DNA from 4 places in the Mesobacillus sp. ABV4_180 genome. Region 4 is predicted to be linked to each of the others. Evidence: riboswitches for the same ligand, from Rfam matches in the RefSeq annotation. Region 4 holds a riboswitch; each other region holds the start of a gene.
The links. Region 4 has a riboswitch for thiamine pyrophosphate ahead of thiT (energy-coupled thiamine transporter ThiT). Riboswitches for the same ligand answer to the same signal wherever they lie in the genome.
Positions count from the first base shown of each region.

Region 1 (4,556 bases), 230 kb from region 4:
AAAAAGCGCTGGCTGTTGAGGCATATAGCCTATATTCCCAGTTTCTCCATTGATTTTGCGTCCATCAAGGTGCAGTTCCCCTTTGTCAGGCTGAACCAATCCACCTATGCATTGAAAAATCGTACTCTTCCCGCTGCCAGAAGGACCAATGATCGATACAAACTCACCTTCATTCACATGCAGTGAAATATCTTCCAGCACCAAACCTGTTTTTTCGAAGGATTTAGTAATGCTGTCAATTCTGATTTTGGCTTCCATTATTCCCATCCTTTTGGCATCCATTTAATCAGACGTTTTTCCATCAAAACAATCAGCCCGTAGAAGAACATACTGAAGATGATGATGATGAAAATCGCTATGAAAACCCGGTCAGTCCTGAATGCGGAAGAGGATAAGGTCATAAATAAACCGAGTCCTTTTTCAGCACCAAGCCATTCAGAAATCACAGCACCCATTACGCTATATGTCGCCGCAATTTTCAAGCCGGAGAACATCGGAGGCAGGGCATTTGGAAGTTCAAGCTTCATAAACATCTGTAAATCTGTGGAACCCGACATTCGCATGTAATGTCTGAGTTCACCCGGAACATTCCTGAACCCATCAAGGCAGGCAATTGTAACCGGGAAAAAGCAGATTAATGTAATCAGGATCAATTTTGGCAGAAAACCGAATCCGAACCAAATCACAAATAATGGGGCTATCACGATTATCGGGACATTTTGCGATAGAATCAAGAATGGATAGAATGCATTCCGAAGTGAAGGAACTAAGTGCAGAGCCATTGCAATCATAAAGCCGATTGTCACCCCAAGTAAAAGTCCGGCAATAGCCAGGTACAATGTTGCTCCTATATCTGAGAGAAATAAAGAATAATTTGTCATTGCTTCCCTAATAATGAGGGATGGGGCAGGCAGCAGCCATGCGGGGATTTCTTTAAAATATGCAACCCCTTCCCATAGCAGCAAAGCAAGGAGGAGAACCAGACTTGGTCTCCATCCATTCTTCAAAATCTCTCTCATTACCGATATTTCTCCGTTAGTCGATCCATAGTGATTCCTTCTGGCTGATAAAGGATTTTTACCTGGGAAATGACATTTGGCGAGCCAAGTTCGACCATTTTTTTATTCATCTCGGCAATCACATTTAATAATTGCTCCAGGTTTCCTTCCATTGTCGTTTCAAGCGGATGGACTTCAAATTTCACACCAGAGGCATCAATGATTTTGATTGCTTCATCCACCATTCTAATGACTTCTTCCGTTGTTGCAGCCTTAGGGATGATTTGTACACTTACAAGAGAATTTGCCATTCGTAACTCCTCCTTATTCAGGTAAAAATTCGTTTGTAAAAGCTTTTTCAGCATCCAATTCTTTCTCGAGAAGACCGTGGTCAAACATCCACTCACTGTAGTTCTCCCAAACCTCAAGCTTCTGTTCTCCCCATCGCCCTGCATCATCCTGATATTTGGGAGAAAGCCACTCCTGGCTCTTTTTTACAAGCTCTTCGTCCAAATCCGGTACTGCCTTTAGCAGGATTTCCGCACTATCCTCTGGATGTTCAATCGCAAATCCATATCCCTCCGTAAGCGCAGCCATGAATGCTTTAACGGTTTGCGGATCATTTTTGATCATCTCTTCATTTGTGCTGATGACAGGCGTGTAGTAATCCAATTTATTTGAATAATCGGTCAGGTACACCATATTGATTGGCTCATTACGGAGCTCAGCTTCGACACCCGTCCAGCCATAATAAATCCAGGCAAAATCAATATCACGCTTCACTGCAGTGAAAAAATCAGAATCGCCCATGTTGACAATTTTCACTTTCTCCACATCAGCATCATCCTGTTTCATTAATGAACTGATGACTTCTTTTTCGATCGGTGATCCCCATCCGCCATAGGTTTTCCCTTCAAAATCCTTAGGAGAAGCAATATTTTTTGCTTTTGGGGAAGCAAATCCCGATGTATTGTGCTGGATGACCGCAGCCAATGAAACGATAGGGATTCCCTGGATCCTTGCCTGAGTAATTCCCTCCTGGTAGCTCACACCAAATTCTGATTTGCCCGATGCGACAATCTGGTCCGCTCCTGCTTCACCCGGCATGATAATATCTACATCCAGGCCATTCTTTTCAAAAAACCCTTTTTCCTTTGCCACATAAATGCCCGTATGGTTCGTATTGGGCGTCCAATCAAGTACAATCGATACCTTCTTCAGTGATTTTTCCTTCTCAGCCGACGACTCGCTGGATGAGCAGGCCGCCATGCTCAATACCAAGAAAAACATCGTTATCAAACTTGCAAATTTCCTCATAACTTTCCCTCTTCTCTAATTTAATTGACAATGAAGCTGGAAAAGAAGGCTGGAATAAGAATTGATTTTCACATAATAAAAAATGCGCCCGGGAAATCCCAGGCGCACGAAAAAATCCATAATAAACGAATACACGTCTATCAGAAGATGTTCCCTACGCTGGTACTAGCCAGATCAGGTTAAAGGGTCAGCATCTCTGGATACTTTCTCAGCCGGCACCACCGGCTCCCCTACATTTCCTATTCTCCAATTGTCATCTTAAATATATAGAAGTTTTTTTGATTCGTCTAGAATAATTGCATTTCAGAACAAAAAAACTTCAATCCAAGGAAGGATTGAAGCTTCTTAATGTATGATTCCTACTGGGTTCGAACCAGCGACCTCTACCCTGTCAAGGTAGCGCTCTCCCAGCTGAGCTAAGGAATCGTTATTGAGTTTGTCCTTTTTGGTGAGGACATTTATTAATATATACTGGAATGGTTGCATTGTCAATAATTTTATAACATCTCAATTTTATCTTCTCCTAAACTTCTTATTGCCTGGATCACTCTATTAATATAGGCATCCTCATGGAGAACAAAATCTTTTTTAGAGACTATTCTACTAAGTAATTTTTTTGCACCACAATCATCAATCTGAAATCCTTCGACACTGATTTCTTTTGTATCCCCAAACCAGAGTTTTTCAATGTCGTCCAGGCTAGCTTTCACTATTCCGGAAACTTCCTCTTCTTGAAGGTGATAAGATTCATTTGGGACATGCTGATTATATACATACACATGGCATAGCTCTTTATCTATGAAATCAGCACTGACAAGAGAACCTTTGATTACTCCAAGTGAAACAATGTCCACGAATGATAATTTTACTCCCAGCTCCTCTTCCACTTCCCGTAAGCCGTCCAATTTGGTTTCATGCGCTAAAATATGTCCCGCCGCTGTTATGTCCAATAAATCGGGATAGTCTTTTTTATCCGAGCTGCGGATTTGATAAACAAGATAGTCCTTTCCGCCAACCCTCTCGGTAAACCAACAATGAAAAGTTTCATGCCAGTGTCCTTTTTTATGTACTTCAGAACGCGTTGCCGTCCCCAGTGGATTCCCCTGGTCATCAAAAATTCGTAGCATTTCACTCTCCATCAAAATCCCCCCATTAAGTTCATTATAACATTAATTTCCAACGCGAAAACTATACGAACATTCGTTCTAAAAAATATTGAATAAGGAACAAATGTTTGGGTATAATAAGAATATAGAATTTGGGAGGTGAACACACATGAATAAGCTGCTAACAAAATCATTAAAAGAAAAGCTCCCTGTGGAGATGATTTATCTAGCTGCAAATAATCAGATTACTCAACGAAGAATCATTGTAAAAGAAATTCGCGGCAGTTATTTTAAAGCATTTTGTTTCCTTAGAAATGATGAACGGTTATTCAAAGTTGAAAACATCCTTTCCGTCATGCCAGAAAAGCGAAAATTCCTCAAAACAAGCTAAAAAAAGAAGCCCCCGATTTGAGGACTTCTAAAAAGCTTATTAGCTTGCTGTGTTCGGCTCAGGCGTATCGTTTCTCTTGATTAATAATTGCAAAGCAATGATTAAAACAAAAGAACCAAGGCCGATAATATCGGTAATTTTTTCAGGGTAGATCAGCATCAAACCACTTACAACCCCAATGATTCTCTCATACCAGAACAACTTCCTCAGCCAGAAACCAATAATCCCTGCACCAATCAACATCATTCCAGCAAGTGCTGTAAACACTACCCAAATTAAGTAATACCATGTAGTATCAATCATTAACAATTCTGGAGACAACACGAACATATATGGAATAATGAACGCTGCAATTGCCAGCTTTGCCGAGTTTACGCCGGTCTTTATTGGTTCACCGCCAGATACACCTGCCGCCGCAAATGCCGCCAGGGCAACTGGAGGTGTTATATCCGCAATGATTCCAAAATAGAACACGAATAAATGGGCAGATAGATCAGGTACTCCAAGTAAAATGATTGCCGGTGCAGCGATTGTTGAAGTAATGACATAGTTCGCTGTTGTCGGGGACCCCATGCCCAATATCAAGGATGCAATCATCGTAAACACCAGGGTAAGAAGTAAATGTCCGCCGGCCAGATCCAATAATCCATTGGCGAGCTTTAAGCCCAATCCTGTTTTTGTTACGACACCCACAATGATACCAGCCGCAGCAGTAGCAGCCGCAACTCCTAACGCCGTGCGGGC
Region 1 covers NZ_JBSWTJ010000001.1:3,337,446-3,342,001, forward strand. The annotation lists gene ACXAEA_RS17105 (ABC transporter ATP-binding protein) at 1-258, opposite strand, end outside; gene ACXAEA_RS17110 (ABC transporter permease) at 258-1,019, opposite strand; gene ACXAEA_RS17115 (thiamine-binding protein) at 1,019-1,309, opposite strand; gene ACXAEA_RS17120 (ABC transporter substrate-binding protein) at 1,323-2,267, opposite strand; TPP riboswitch at 2,450-2,557, opposite strand; tRNA gene ACXAEA_RS17125 (tRNA-Val) at 2,669-2,741, opposite strand; gene ACXAEA_RS17130 (NUDIX hydrolase) at 2,813-3,454, opposite strand; gene ACXAEA_RS17135 (hypothetical protein) at 3,591-3,812, shown strand; gene ACXAEA_RS17140 (TRAP transporter permease) at 3,852-4,556, opposite strand, start outside.
Region 1: it holds a riboswitch for thiamine pyrophosphate, as region 4 does, so the genes downstream of both, ACXAEA_RS17120 (ABC transporter substrate-binding protein) here and thiT (energy-coupled thiamine transporter ThiT) in region 4, are expected to answer to the same signal.

Region 2 (4,556 bases), 2.7 Mb from region 4:
TTTCCGAGTGGTCGATTTGGGCTAAAAAGTAATCCAGTGTCTTTTCGCCTTTGTAACCGGCTCGTTTTCGATAAAGTTTCTTTTCTAGTTCTGCTTTTTGATGATCTTGATGAGGGTAACGCCTCACTATTGCTTCGAGAATCAATAATTCTTTCGGATATTCTCTATATTTCCCGATCAAATGCCATCACTCCTTGAAATTTTTACTGTATCTATTCGCCTCGTTATTGCAAAATACCTTCTATTTGTTCCATGCATTGATTTTATTGGCGAAATCTAAAATATATCGACCACATTTTGCATTATATCAGCGGATTTTTAAATATATCGACCACATTTTAAGATATATCGACCACTTTCCCCAATATATCGACCACTTTCCCCAATATATCGACCAACCCATGAAAACCCAACTACCTCCTTTAGCTAAAACCCCATGCCTGCCACTCATCCAATCTCCCAATCTCCACCCCGCCACTACATTTTCAAATCCACACCTTCTCGAATACTCTGTCCGTATGTTATACTACATTAGTTAAAGTTGCTTCGATAAAACACTATATGTGTATTTATATACAAATCAAGGTTCCGAGACTAACTAATAAAAGGTTTCACAATTTTTTTTACGGAGGATCACATGGGAAAAGACTCTAAAGCAAGGAAACAAAAAGGCCTATTGCTGTCATTTGTTCCTACAGGTGAATACTACTTCACCAAAGGGGTCAAGGCTTTCCACAGGCGGGATTTGAAGAAGGCTGAAAAGTATTTCCAGCGCGCAATGCAGCTTGAACCCGGCGAGCCGATGATCGTTTGCCAGCTGGCAATCGTGCAGTCGGAGTTGGGGGAATACCAGCAGTCTAACCGTCTTTTGCACTTGGTCCTCGAAGAACTTGATGAAAACATGGCGGAGAGCCATTATTTCTTAGCGAATAACTATGCTCATATGGGATTATTTCGGGATGCTTTCAGGCATGCGAACTTATACTTGGAATTGAATGAAGACGGGGAGTTTGCTGAAGATGCGAACGACCTTCTTGAGCTTCTGACGCTTGAGGCGGAAGAAATGGATGAGGATTATTACGAAGAGGATGACTTGATCATCAAGCAGGAGGAAGCAAGAAATCACCTCGAATCCGGTGAGTTTCCGAAGGCGATTGAGATTTTCCAGGAAGTCATCGAAGAGTATCCAGAATACTGGTCGGCTTACAATAATCTCGCGCTGGCTTATTTTTACCTTGGTGAGACGGTTAAGGCTCGTGACATCCTGAATGATGTATTCGAGCAGAACCCAGGCAATCTGCACGCATTGTGCAATGCCCTTGTTTTTGCGCATTACCAGGGTCACGATAAGGAAGGCCAGGATTTAAAGGACTCCTTAGAAAAAATACATCCAATCCATGTTGAGCATCAGTTCAAGCTTGGCGCAACCTTTGCGCTTGTCGGCGAATACGAACTGGCTTACAGATGGCTGAAGAAGCTGCAAAAATCAGGCTTTGAAGGCGACGGAGCATTCTATTACTGGCTGGCTCACGCGTCTTATTTTACCGGCAGGGAAAATACAGCACGTTTAGTGTGGAAAAAGGTACTCGAGTTCAGTCCGGAAAAAGAAGGCATGGAACCTTGGGCTGATCAACCAGGCGTGAAGTTCGAAACCCAGGTATCTGCCATCCTGAACCAGCTGAACAGTGATTATCCGGAAGAGCGTCTATTTGCCCTTTTCCTTACATCTGTGTCCGCAAAAAAGAAAGAAATACTCGAAGCGGATAAATCCACAGATAAAATGACGGAAATGGAAAAATCGTATCTTTCCTACCTGGCATCAGGCAAGTTGAACAGCAGGAAAGAGGAGGTCAAAGGCGCGCATGAAACGGCTAAGCTCCTGTACGACCACCACCGGCCAATCAGCAAAAATGAAGCTGGCGTCTACATTATGTGGTTTTCAGTATTCGAGCAGGCAGCGAAAGCAGGCTATGACTTCAAAAACAAGAAAGCATGGGCTGCGGCAGTTGACTATCTCTGGGATAAGCTAAGAAATATCAAGACATCCAAACAGGCAGTCGCGAAAAAATACGGATTGTCTGTCTCCACGCTATCCAAATATATTAATTTGGCAAACGAGTTCCTTCAGGAAGAAGACAGCATGTAAAATAAAGGCTAGCCCATCTGATTGGCAGAAGGGCTGGCCTTTTTTTGTACTTCGACAATAACTCTATTTCTCTTGTGACCTGTACGCTTTATTCCCCTGGCATGAAAATTTCCCAGCTTACCTTACGAGGGCTTTGTAATCGTTGATTTCCCACCCTTCAAGCGTGTAGGCCATTTCCCAGAATTGCAGCTCGTAATGGCTGCTAATCAAAAAATGCTGTTTCATTTTTTCTCTTTCATTTTCCGATGAGCTCTCTGCCAGTTTATCCAAAAGATTGAGCTGCTCTTTCACAAGATCGCCAAACCAGTCGCTTCCATAGGCCGAGATCCATTCCTGGTAGATCGTGGTTTCTGGCGTTGCATTCTTAAGCTTTTCTCCAATCTCATAGTAAATCCAGTAGCAAGGCAGAATGGCGGCAATGATTTCACCAAGACTTCCTGATGCGGCCACCCGGTAAAGGTGGGAGGTATATGCATAGGCTGTCGGTGCGGGTTCAAAGCTTTGCAACTCTTCCTTTGTGACCCCAAGCTGTCCTATAAATTTCTCGTGTAAGCCAAGCTCAGCCTGATATGTACCCTGGGCATGGGCAGCCATTCTGGATGTTGTAGCCAAATCCTCCGCGCGTGAAGCAGCAATCGACTGGATACGAGCGAAGTGGGAAAGGTAATAAGAATCCTGCAAGACATAATAATGAAAGCTTTCAAGTGATAATGTTCCATCGGCGATTCCCTGTACGAAAGGGTGGTTGAAATTTGCCTCCCAAATCTTGTTTGCTTCTTGACGAATGATCTGTGTAAAACTGGACATGAAAAAACCTCCTTAGATTTCAGCATCCTCAGGTTGAAGGATACTTTTTTCCAATAAAAAAACCACTTTCTGCAGGCAGAAAGTGGTCGTATTGGCAGCAAGTAAAATCGATAAGCTCCAGATACTCCACTTCCCTACGCTGGTATGATCCAGATCAGGTTCAAAGGGTCTTAAAGTTTCACTTTAATCTCAGCCTTAGCAAAAGGCTCCCCTAGCAGATTTGCATTATAAGTGTTTATTTGTAAATCATCATAACATCCTGCGTATTTATGTCAATATTTTAAACAGATCCTGTCCATCAAACCATTTTTGGCAAATAAGTGAACACGATCATTTTTCAAGCATATTTTTGGACTATATGCTTCCTGTTTTATAGGATATGTTTAGGCAGGAAATACTATTTTCGAATGAAAACCGAAAATGATTGCGGATTATGATATTCAAAGGAGTTGTACACCATGTCAGAAGAGAAAATTTATGACGTCATTATCATCGGTGCGGGTCCGGCAGGGATGACGGCAGCTGTTTATACATCACGTGCGAACTTGTCGACGCTGATGCTTGAGCGCGGCGTACCGGGCGGACAGATGGCTAATACAGAGGAAGTTGAAAACTACCCTGGCTTCGACCACATCCTGGGACCGGAACTTTCGACCAAGATGTTCGACCACGCAAAAAAATTCGGTGCGGAATATGCTTACGGTGATGTAAAGGAAGTCATCGACGGCAAAGAATATAAAACGATCAAGGCTGGAAACAAAGAATATAAAGCACGCTCGATCATCATCTCTGCAGGTGCTGAGTACAAGAAGCTTGGCGTTCCTGGCGAACAGGAGCTCGGGGGCCGCGGCGTTTCTTACTGTGCAGTTTGTGACGGTGCATTCTTTAAAGGAAAAGAACTTGTGGTAGTCGGCGGCGGAGACTCTGCGGTTGAAGAGGGTGTATATCTGACCCGTTTCGCTTCAAAAGTGACGATCGTTCACCGACGCGATGAGCTTCGCGCGCAAAAAATCCTTCAAGACCGTGCATTTGCCAATGACAAGATTGATTTCATCTGGAACCATACTGTCAAGCAAATCAATGGGGACGGAAAGGTTGGCAGCGTGACACTTGTTTCCACACAAGATGGCGAAGAAAAAGAATTCGCGGCTGACGGTGTTTTCATTTATATTGGAATGGTTCCGCTGACGAAGCCGTTCGAAGGCCTTGGAATCACAAACGGCAACGGCTACATCGAAACGAACGAGCAAATGGAAACGAAAGTTCCGGGCATCTTCGCAGCTGGTGATATTCGTGAAAAAACACTTCGACAAATTGTTACAGCAACGGGTGATGGCAGTATCGCAGCCCAGAACGCACAGCATTATGTCGAAGAGCTCGTTGAAGAATTAAAAGCAAACGCATAATTTTTATGGACTGCTGAATCTGTCAGAAATTAATTGGTAAAAACAGCATGTCTCGGCATAAATTAACAAAACGTAATTAGATATTAATTCTTCTGTAACAGTAGTGAAACAATCATGGGGTATTATAGAAGTAGAAATTGACCCCCTTTTAAAAATATAATCCTTTGACGGCACAGGTTATCCTGTGCTTCTTTTTT
Region 2 covers NZ_JBSWTJ010000001.1:827,641-832,196, forward strand. The annotation lists gene ACXAEA_RS04050 (nuclease-related domain-containing protein) at 1-181, opposite strand, end outside; gene ACXAEA_RS04055 (tetratricopeptide repeat protein) at 638-2,146, shown strand; gene tenA (thiaminase II) at 2,264-2,953, opposite strand; TPP riboswitch at 3,068-3,176, opposite strand; gene trxB (thioredoxin-disulfide reductase) at 3,412-4,359, shown strand.
Region 2: it holds a riboswitch for thiamine pyrophosphate, as region 4 does, so the genes downstream of both, tenA (thiaminase II) here and thiT (energy-coupled thiamine transporter ThiT) in region 4, are expected to answer to the same signal.

Region 3 (4,556 bases), 190 kb from region 4:
TCTTGAGCAGCGGCGGGATTTTTTGGCTGGTAGCCGGAGGAATCATGTACACAATCGGCGGCGTCATTTATGCCGTGAAACCGGATTTCCTCCGTTCAAAGCATTTAGGCTTCCATGAAATTTTCCACATTTTCATCATGCTCGGAAGCCTTGCGCATTTCCTGAGTGTATATCTATATGTTCTATAGAATGGAGAAAAGGTGCCTGCAAACAGGCACCTTTTCTAGTAAAACATCCGTCTTCTTTGTTTGGCAGCAGGCTGGTATTTCCTCATCGGACCATATTCAAGTACTTCTTTTAAATAAAAGTCACCTTCTGGATTTTGCTGTTTCAGCAGTTCGGTCAAATATGTAATGTCATCCATGGCCCTGTGTGTCTGGAATTTCGAGATATTATGAGCCTGCAGCAACGTCAGCAGCTTGCTGTTTGGGAAACCGTGGTTTTTCCATTTTACATTTTTCATTGTGCAATACCATTTCATCTCATTGACCTCAGGATACATCCTGAACAGAAAGCTTCTGTCGAACGAGGCATTATGTGCGAAAATCGCATCGGTACGATTGAAATAATCAAGGATCTTTTCATCGTAAAATGTTTTTCCGCGGACCATTTCATACGATATCCCATGAATTCGGTACGCCCTGTCATAATTGCTCTGGGCCGACTTCGAAAGCGGCTCCCTCAAGTAGGAGTCCTCATCCAGGATATCGATAATCTCCCCTGTTTCTTCACGGAAAGAAAACAGCTTCACTGCCAGTTCTATTATTTCATCTGAATCCGGACCCAATCCGGTTGTCTCCACGTCCACTACCAATCCAAGCTTGTTCTCTATGCTCAAAAATGTCACCCTTTTCAGCTGGTATATATGATTCTATTTATAATCATATAGGAGGACACCTCTTATTTCCAGCTTTAGAGAACAGGATGAAATCATTTCCATGTTACTGCCTGCTGCTGATCTCCAGACTGCCTGCCGAACTCTTCATGAATGCCTTCAAAAGTATGAAACCTATTGCCGCACCTGCAATTGAACTTGCAAGAAATGCCGGCACCAGGCCAAACAAAGCTGCATCCTTGCCTAAAAACAGCACGGCGATTGGATAACAGGCAATTGCTCCTATAATTCCTGTACCAACTACCTCTCCCGCAAATGCAAAACCCATTTTCTCCGTCTTTTTATAAAAGTAAGCTGCCAGCAGTGCACCAATCATGCTGCCCGGAAAAGCGAAGACGGATCCCGTTCCCATTAAATTCCTGAGCAGCGAAATGCCAAAAGCCTGGGCAACTGCGTAATAAGGGCCAAGCAGGACAGCAGAAAGTACATTGATGAAGTGCTGCACCGGAAATACTTTTACAATCCCAAGTGGAATATACAACATATGGCTAGTCAAGGTACCAATAGCCATCATCATGGCAGTAATGGTCAATTTTTGTGTGTTCCTCATTTTAACCTCCATTTAATAAAAGATTTTTTCTCTTAATTTGGCCGCAGCACTTTGAACATTGTCTGAATGGCTGATGGCGGTAATGACTGAAACGCCATCAGCACCTGCTTCCATCACTATAGCAGCATTATCTGCATTAATGCCGCCTATGCCGACAATCGGTATTCCAAAACCTTTCAGCTCCTCGACCAGTGCCGTACCCTGGACATCCCTGGTGTCCATCTTGGTTGTCGTGGGAAAAATCGGACCAACTCCGAAATAGTCTGCTCCCGCTCCCCTGGCTTGTTCTGCTTCCTTTAAATTGTGGACAGATACACCAAGGATTTTATCGCCTATTTTATTGCGCACTTCTGATGCATTCTCATCCTCCTGGCCAATATGGACTCCATCGGCATCGAGCTCAAGTGCCAGGTCAATATCGTCATTCACGATGAACGGAATACCGTCTTCCTTGCAAATCCGCTGAAGCCTCTTTCCAAGCTCGTGCTTTGCCTTTCCCTCAAGGCAGCCAGCCCCCTTCTCACGATACTGAAAAAGAGTGATGCCACCTCTAGCTGCCTCTTCTATCACTGATCCCGGTTCTTTCAAACAATTCGTGCTGCCAGCAATAAAATATACTTTTAGCAAACTCTTCATTTGTTCGGGACTGATTCTCGCCATGATTCTGCCTCACTTTCTCTTTTTCTATTAAAGGCCCAGTGGTTCGTAGGCCCATGGCCATTTCCGATTGTGAGCGGATTAGCGATTGCCGCGTGGATAAATTCCTTTGCTGCAGCTGCTGCATCATGGACCGAAAAACCTTTTGCAAGCTGTGCAGTAATCGCTGCGGAAAAAGTGCAGCCAGTTCCATGAGTGTTCATTGTAGGGATCCTCGGTGATGAGAAAGATGAAAATCCTGTACCGTCAAAAAGGATATCGACGGATTCAACCTCGTCCTCGTCATGACCGCCTTTTATGATGACATTTTTCGCTCCCAGGGCATGGATTTTTCTTGCTGCTTCCTTTTTCCCCTCCAGATTTCTGATTGACATTCCAGTCAATACTTCAGCTTCAGGAATATTCGGGGTAATGACGAGGCAGAGCGGCAGCAACTGACTTTTCATCGTTGAGACAGCAGCCTGCTGTAGCAACGGCGCTCCACCTTTAGCGATCATGACGGGGTCCACCACGACCTTCTCCCAGCTGAATAATTTTATTTTTTCCGCTGCCGCTTCAATGATCTCTGCATTGAAGAGCATCCCTGTCTTCAAAGCGTCCGTCCCCATATCCTCTCCAATTGATTGAATTTGTTTGGCGACAGCTTCTGCTTCCATCGGAAAGACGGCCTGGACTCCAAGAGTATTTTGGGCAGTTACAGCTGTCAAAGCCGACATCCCAAACACATTCAGTTCCTGAAAGGTTTTTAAGTCTGCCTGAATTCCGGCACCGCCCCCGCTATCAGATCCCGCGATTGTCAAAGCCTTTTTCATCTCAATTTACCTCCTGCAGATTGATTGAAATTTTACTATTAAGATCTTCTTTATTAATCAGGTACAGCTGGTTCAGAAACTCAGCCTGGAAGCTCCCTGGGCCTTGTGCGGCACATTTCTCAGCGGCCATTTCCGCTGCTGCGCCGTATATTGCCACTGCGGCAGATGCTGCCTTGAGAAAATTTCTTTCAACAGCAGCAAAAGCACCAATGACAGATGTAAGCAGGCATCCGGTTCCCGTCACTTTCGTGAGCATTGGGTGCCCATTATGGACAACAATGGCTGATTGCCCATCCGTAATGATGTCGTCTTTTCCAGTTAACACGACAACCGTCTTCAACTTTTGTGCGGCGGAAATGGCAAGCTCAAATACATTGCCACTGGATTCACCCGCATCAACACCCCTGATACTCCAGTGTTCACCGGCAACATTAGCAATCTCTGACGCATTCCCCCTGACAATCGAAATCTCTAATTCTTCCATCACCGTTTTTGCTGTTTCGGTCCGATAAGCTGTCGCTCCTGCACCAACTGGGTCAAGAATGATGGGAACTCCCTTCTCATTAGCGGACTTTCCGGCAATCACCATTGCTTCAACCACATCCGGCTTCAACGTCCCGATGTTGAGGACAAGACTTCCAGCCATGCTCGCCATTTCGGCAACTTCTTCATGTGCATAAGCCATCACAGGCGATGCCCCCAGTGCCAGCAAGCCATTGGCCGTGAAATTAGTGACCACGACATTTGTAATGTTGTGAACAAGCGGTTTCTCTCTGCGAACTCTTTCTAAAAAACTGGCAATTTCTTTTTTATCCATTCTCAAAACCTCCTTTGAATATAAAAAAGCCAGATCCACAAAATGGACCTGGCTTAAAAGCAATGTAAGAAAAACATCTCTTACTACTTTCCTACGCTGGTATTACCCAGATCAGGTCCGAAGGGTTAAAAAACATGGCGTTTTTCTCTCAGCCCGCAACAGGGCACCCCTAGTAGTACAACGAATATTCAATTAGTTTAATCGTAGCTTTAAGATTTATATATGTAAAGTGAAAAATAAAAATCCATTTATTTTTCGTCTTTTACTTTTTCGACCTTTCCCTCAGCAAGATCGTCAAATGGAGTGTAGTGGTTTTCCGGTAATCTTCCCGAACGGATTTTTTTAAAAATAGAATAGAAAACTACAAACAGAACAATTGCCGTGAGTAAATATCCCATACCCCTGTCTCCTTTAATCTTATTATACAGCATCCCGGATGCAGAAATTGGAATTTTCATTCTTTTTAAAATGGTCTTCTTAAAATTCTATGCTAATATGAAAATATACATACGAATGGGAGTTGAAGGGAATTGAAAAACGAGATTATTGAGCGATTTACCACATACGTAAAAGTAGACACACAATCAAATGAAAATAGTGAAACATGCCCTTCTACACATGGCCAGATTACTCTTGCCAATATGCTTGTAGAAGAACTGAAAATGATTGGCATGGAAGATGTGACGATTGATGAGAATGGTTATGTGATGGCGACACTTCCTGCCAATACTGAGAAAGAGGTGCCAACGATTGGTTTCCTTGCCCACGTGGATACGGCGACCGATTTTACCGGCAAAAATGTCAATCCACAGGTGGTTGAAAATT
Region 3 covers NZ_JBSWTJ010000001.1:3,757,890-3,762,445, forward strand. The annotation lists gene trhA (PAQR family membrane homeostasis protein TrhA) at 1-188, shown strand, start outside; gene ACXAEA_RS19170 (exonuclease domain-containing protein) at 224-838, opposite strand; gene thiW (energy coupling factor transporter S component ThiW) at 942-1,445, opposite strand; gene thiE (thiamine phosphate synthase) at 1,458-2,105, opposite strand; gene thiD (bifunctional hydroxymethylpyrimidine kinase/phosphomethylpyrimidine kinase) at 2,078-2,914, opposite strand; gene thiM (hydroxyethylthiazole kinase) at 2,916-3,731, opposite strand; TPP riboswitch at 3,803-3,912, opposite strand; gene ACXAEA_RS19195 (hypothetical protein) at 3,980-4,129, opposite strand; gene pepT (peptidase T) at 4,262-4,556, shown strand, end outside.
Region 3: it holds a riboswitch for thiamine pyrophosphate, as region 4 does, so the genes downstream of both, thiM (hydroxyethylthiazole kinase) here and thiT (energy-coupled thiamine transporter ThiT) in region 4, are expected to answer to the same signal.

Region 4 (4,556 bases):
GGGACAGTTCGATACAAGCGGTGCAGAATTCAAGGCTGAAAAGGCTCCGCCGGTAAGCGAAACTTTCTTAAATCTTATTCCCGTAAACCCGTTTGAAGCACTGACAACTGGCAATATGCTGCAAGTTATTGTGTTTGCTTTATTCATTGGAATCGCGTTAACAGCCCTTGGAGAAAAGACAAAAGGGGTATTGCACCTAATTGAACAGGGCAATGATATTATGATGTATCTAGTGGGACTAGTGATGAAATTTGCTCCATACGGAACCTTTGGCCTTATTGCAACGGCAATTGGAAGCCAGGGAATCCAAGCAATCAAAGCGATGGGGGTATATATGCTTGTCGTTGTACTCGCTCTGGTTGTACATGCGCTCGTCACTTATGGATCCAGTGTATACTTGCTGGGAAAGAAGAATCCGTTCTGGTTCTTCAAGCAATTCTCTCCAGCGATGGGGGTTGCATTCAGTACATCGAGCAGTAACGCCACACTCCCTGTATCCATGGAAACCGCACAAAAGAATCTGCGCGTTCCTGAATCAGTGAGCAGCTTTGTCCAGCCGCTTGGCGCAACGATCAATATGGATGGGACAGCAATCATGCAAGGGGTTGCGACCATTTTTATCGCACAGGTATATGGTGTGGACCTTTCGATGAGTGAGCTATTAACGGTTGTATTAACGGCCGTGCTGGCGAGCATTGGGACCGCAGGTGTTCCGGGAGTCGGCTTGATCATGCTTGCGATGGTGCTTCAATCAGTCGGGCTTCCAGTTGAAGGTATCGGCTTAATCCTCGGTATCGATCGTCTACTGGATATGGCCCGAACAGCGGTCAATATTACCGGCGATGCAGCATGTGCTGTCATCGTTGCTGAGTCCGAGAAAAAGCATATTGTAAGAACAGAAAAAACGAAAGTCAAAAGTGTGGCGAACAACCGTTCACTGGAGTATTCCGAATAAAACAAAAAAGACCCAGCTGTTGGTAAGCTGGGTCTTTGTTATGTGGCCGGTCAAGCCCAATATTAATTTGAAGATCAAAAAATGAACTAACTCTCATTTCCCGTAAGAGGCAGCAGCATAATAAAAGACGTTTTTTCAGGTTCCGATGAACAGGCAAGAATCCCTTTATGCTTTTCGATGATTTCCCTGCAGACAAACAAACCAAGTCCGGTTCCGAGCGTTTTTGTGGTGACGAATGGCTCGAAGATCGTCTTTAGCAGATGGTCTGGTATGACAGGGCCATTGTTTGAAATCTCGATTTTTATATGGGTGTCATTCACGAAAAATCCTTTAATTTCAATCTTTGGATCGGCGCGATACTGGCTTAGGACATCGATTGCATTAAAGATGATATTGATGAGAACCTGGCGGATTTCGTCTGAGTAGCCGTACAGGTCCATATCATCCGCTACATCCTTGATAATCCTCACATTCGTGTCGAGGATGCTTGGGTACAGGAAATTCAAGACTTCATCTATCATTTTATTCAATGAGAATAGGTCTTTTTCTTTTCCGATGAGTTCCTTTTTGGACAGGAGCAAAAACTGTGATATTCGGAAATTCAGCTGTTCCAATTCACTTGAAATGATGTCAAGATACTTCATATCCTCATGTTCCGATCTCAGGAGCTGGATAAAGCCCTGGATGGAGGTCAATGGATTGCGGAATTCATGGATGAAGCTTGAAGTCATTTGCCCCAGCAATGTCAATCTGTCCTTATGGGTTGAATCGATGAACTGATTTTTTTCCTCGATAATCTTATTTTTTTGTTCATTATAATAAGAAACAGCGTAGTACAGGAAAGTGTCAAAGCAGTAATTAATCCGGTCAATCGTATCCTGCAGGTCTTTCCACTCCATGTTTAATTTATGCAAGTGCCTGTAAACGATAGAGCGTCCAGAGTTAACATTATAAACAAAGTCGCCAATATTAATTTCCGCCCTCACCCGTTCGTCTCCCACCATGAATGCAAGCTTTTGCAGATGTTCCTCCAGTTCTTCATTTGACTTTGAAAAAACAGAAAGAATGATAGCGTACATTTCTTCGGCGTTCTTGCTTACTTTTTCTTTATACGGGTCATCTTCGGATACTAATATATTTTCATTCCAGTCGGCAATAAGGTTTTCTTTTTCACTAGTCAGGAAGCTAAGCAATCGGTTCTCCGTAATTGGCAGCATTTTATTAAGTCCCCCAGTTATTCTATTCCGTATAAGGATTCGAGGGAAATGGAGAAATCCCTTTGTCGAATATTAAGAAGATGCGGTGAAAGCAGTCGAATAGCTAAAAATATGACAAAAGTCGCATTTTTTTAAGATGTGCCAATCGGGAATCGACACTATTGCCACTTTTGGGGCTGAAAAGATTTGTGCTTGTTATTCTTAAAAAGAAATAGTATATTCATAGTGTAGAAATTAAATAATAACCACAAGGGGAGCTGCCAAGTGCAGCTGAGAGTGAGCGGACGAGTTCTTACCCTTTGAACCTGTTAGTTAATGCTAGCGTAGGAATGTGGATGCGATAGGAAAGCAATCTCGGGAATCCTGCATCGATCCCAGATTGCTTTTTTTGTTTCTGAAGCAGAAAAGGCGTGTTGAAAACGGACCTCATTCTGAAAAGAAGGAGGAATAGAAATGAAGCAAAAGCAGACGTTGTTTTTAGTGGAAGTTGCGGTATTTTCCGCTCTGGCTTATTTGTTGGACTTGTTTTCAGGATTTTTATTTTCAAGGATCTGGCCGCAGGGCGGTTCAGTATCGATTGCGATGGTACCTGTATTCATTATGGCATTCCGATGGGGAGTAAAGGGAGGAGCCTTGACGGGCCTTCTGCTTGGACTTTTGCAGTTCATCCTTGGCTTCTCGCAAATTTATCATCCAGTACAGGGAATCATCGATTACCTCGTAGCCTTTTCGGTTCTTGGGCTGGCTGGCATTTTTGCTGGACAAATAAAAGGGAGCATCCAAAATGGCTATAAGAAAAAATGGATGGGGCTGGTTTTAGCCGGAACATTGATCGGCAGCATGCTGCGGTTCGTCGCTCACTTCTTTTCTGGCTGGATTTTCTTTGGAGTATGGGCGCCAGAAGGACAGCCAGCATGGCTTTATTCGATCATCTACAACGGCACCTACATGCTTCCAAGTATGATTTTAAGCGCAATTATTATCATTCTTGTCATTGGTTACGCCCCTTACAGAATGGTTAAATCCACTCCTGTAAGCAAAAAAACAATCTAGGAAGAAAACGAGGAGAGCTCACTGGCTCTTCTTTTTTTTGCATTCTATACCTGCGCAATTTTTAAAAATATGTCAATTGTATGGATTTTGCACTAAGTGGATGTAAATCAAGGGTGTTCTGTGACTTAAATCACAGTAAAAGTAAGGAATTATTGTTTTAATAAAGAGAATCATTCTCATTTAGAAAGTTTCTACTTTTTCACAAATATTATGAAATAAAAAAGGTGATGGCTATGCTGGGAAAATTAAAGACTGGTGAAAAAGGCCGGATCATGAATATTGCAGGTGCTGATAAATTTGTCAGGAGGAGATTGCTCGATTTGGGTATCGCTGAGGGTTCTGAAGTATGTGTGAAATGCATCCTGCCATTCGGTGGTCCTGTGATGGTTGAATCCTGCGGACAGTGCATCGGGATCCGCCGCAAAGAAGCACTAAGAATCGAAGTGGAGCGGTTATGATGAATATTGCGATCATCGGTAATCCCAATACGGGTAAAACTTCATTGTTTAATAATTTAACAGGATCCTATGAATATGTAGGCAACTGGAGCGGCGTCACAGTCGAGAAAAAAATCGGGCAGTTCAAGAATGGAAAAGGCCAGCTGATTGACCTTCCTGGTGTTTATACTCTTAATCCACTCTCAAAGGATGAAGGTGTCGTCACGAACTTCTTCCTTAATGAACACTTTGAAAAATTACTAAACATCCTCGACGCATCCCAGCTAAGGAGAAACCTTCATCTTACCTTGCAACTATTAGAATATGGTGCTCCTGTCATAATTGGTTTAAATATGATTGACGTAGCAAAAAACAGGGGACTTCAAATCGATATTGAAAAGCTTGCCGCAGCGCTGGGAGTTGGGGTTGCTCCGGTGGTTGCAAGATCCGGTAAAGGCTGCACAGAGCTTGCGGAGATGGTAACAGGCGATTTTAGCGGAAAGAGAAAGAACAATCTTGTATACTACGGAAATGCGATTGAAGAGGGCATCCTGAAGCTAGGCACCATGTTGGATGGACGTACAGAACAACCTGCACGCTGGCTGGCTCTCCAGTTGTTCGAGGGGAATCCCTATGTAAAAAGCTATCTTGAAAAATATCTGCCTCCAGAAGAAATCGAAGCATTGATTCTGAGTGTTTCTGCATCCCATGCACAGCAAACAGGAGAAACTCAAATGCTAGACCGGGTAATCCACCAGAAACGCAGCGAAGTAGCAGAGAGGATTGTTGCAGTATCTGCCACCAGGATGGAAGGTGAAAAAGTGCCTTTGACCGAAAAGGTAGATAGGATCGTCACGAATCAATTCATAGGTATCCCGCTCTTTCTATTCCTGA
Region 4 covers NZ_JBSWTJ010000001.1:3,569,035-3,573,590, reverse strand. The annotation lists gene ACXAEA_RS18270 (dicarboxylate/amino acid:cation symporter) at 1-955, shown strand, start outside; gene ACXAEA_RS18265 (histidine kinase N-terminal domain-containing protein) at 1,042-2,172, opposite strand; TPP riboswitch at 2,413-2,519, shown strand; gene thiT (energy-coupled thiamine transporter ThiT) at 2,626-3,225, shown strand; gene ACXAEA_RS18255 (FeoA family protein) at 3,459-3,683, shown strand; gene feoB (ferrous iron transport protein B) at 3,680-4,556, shown strand, end outside.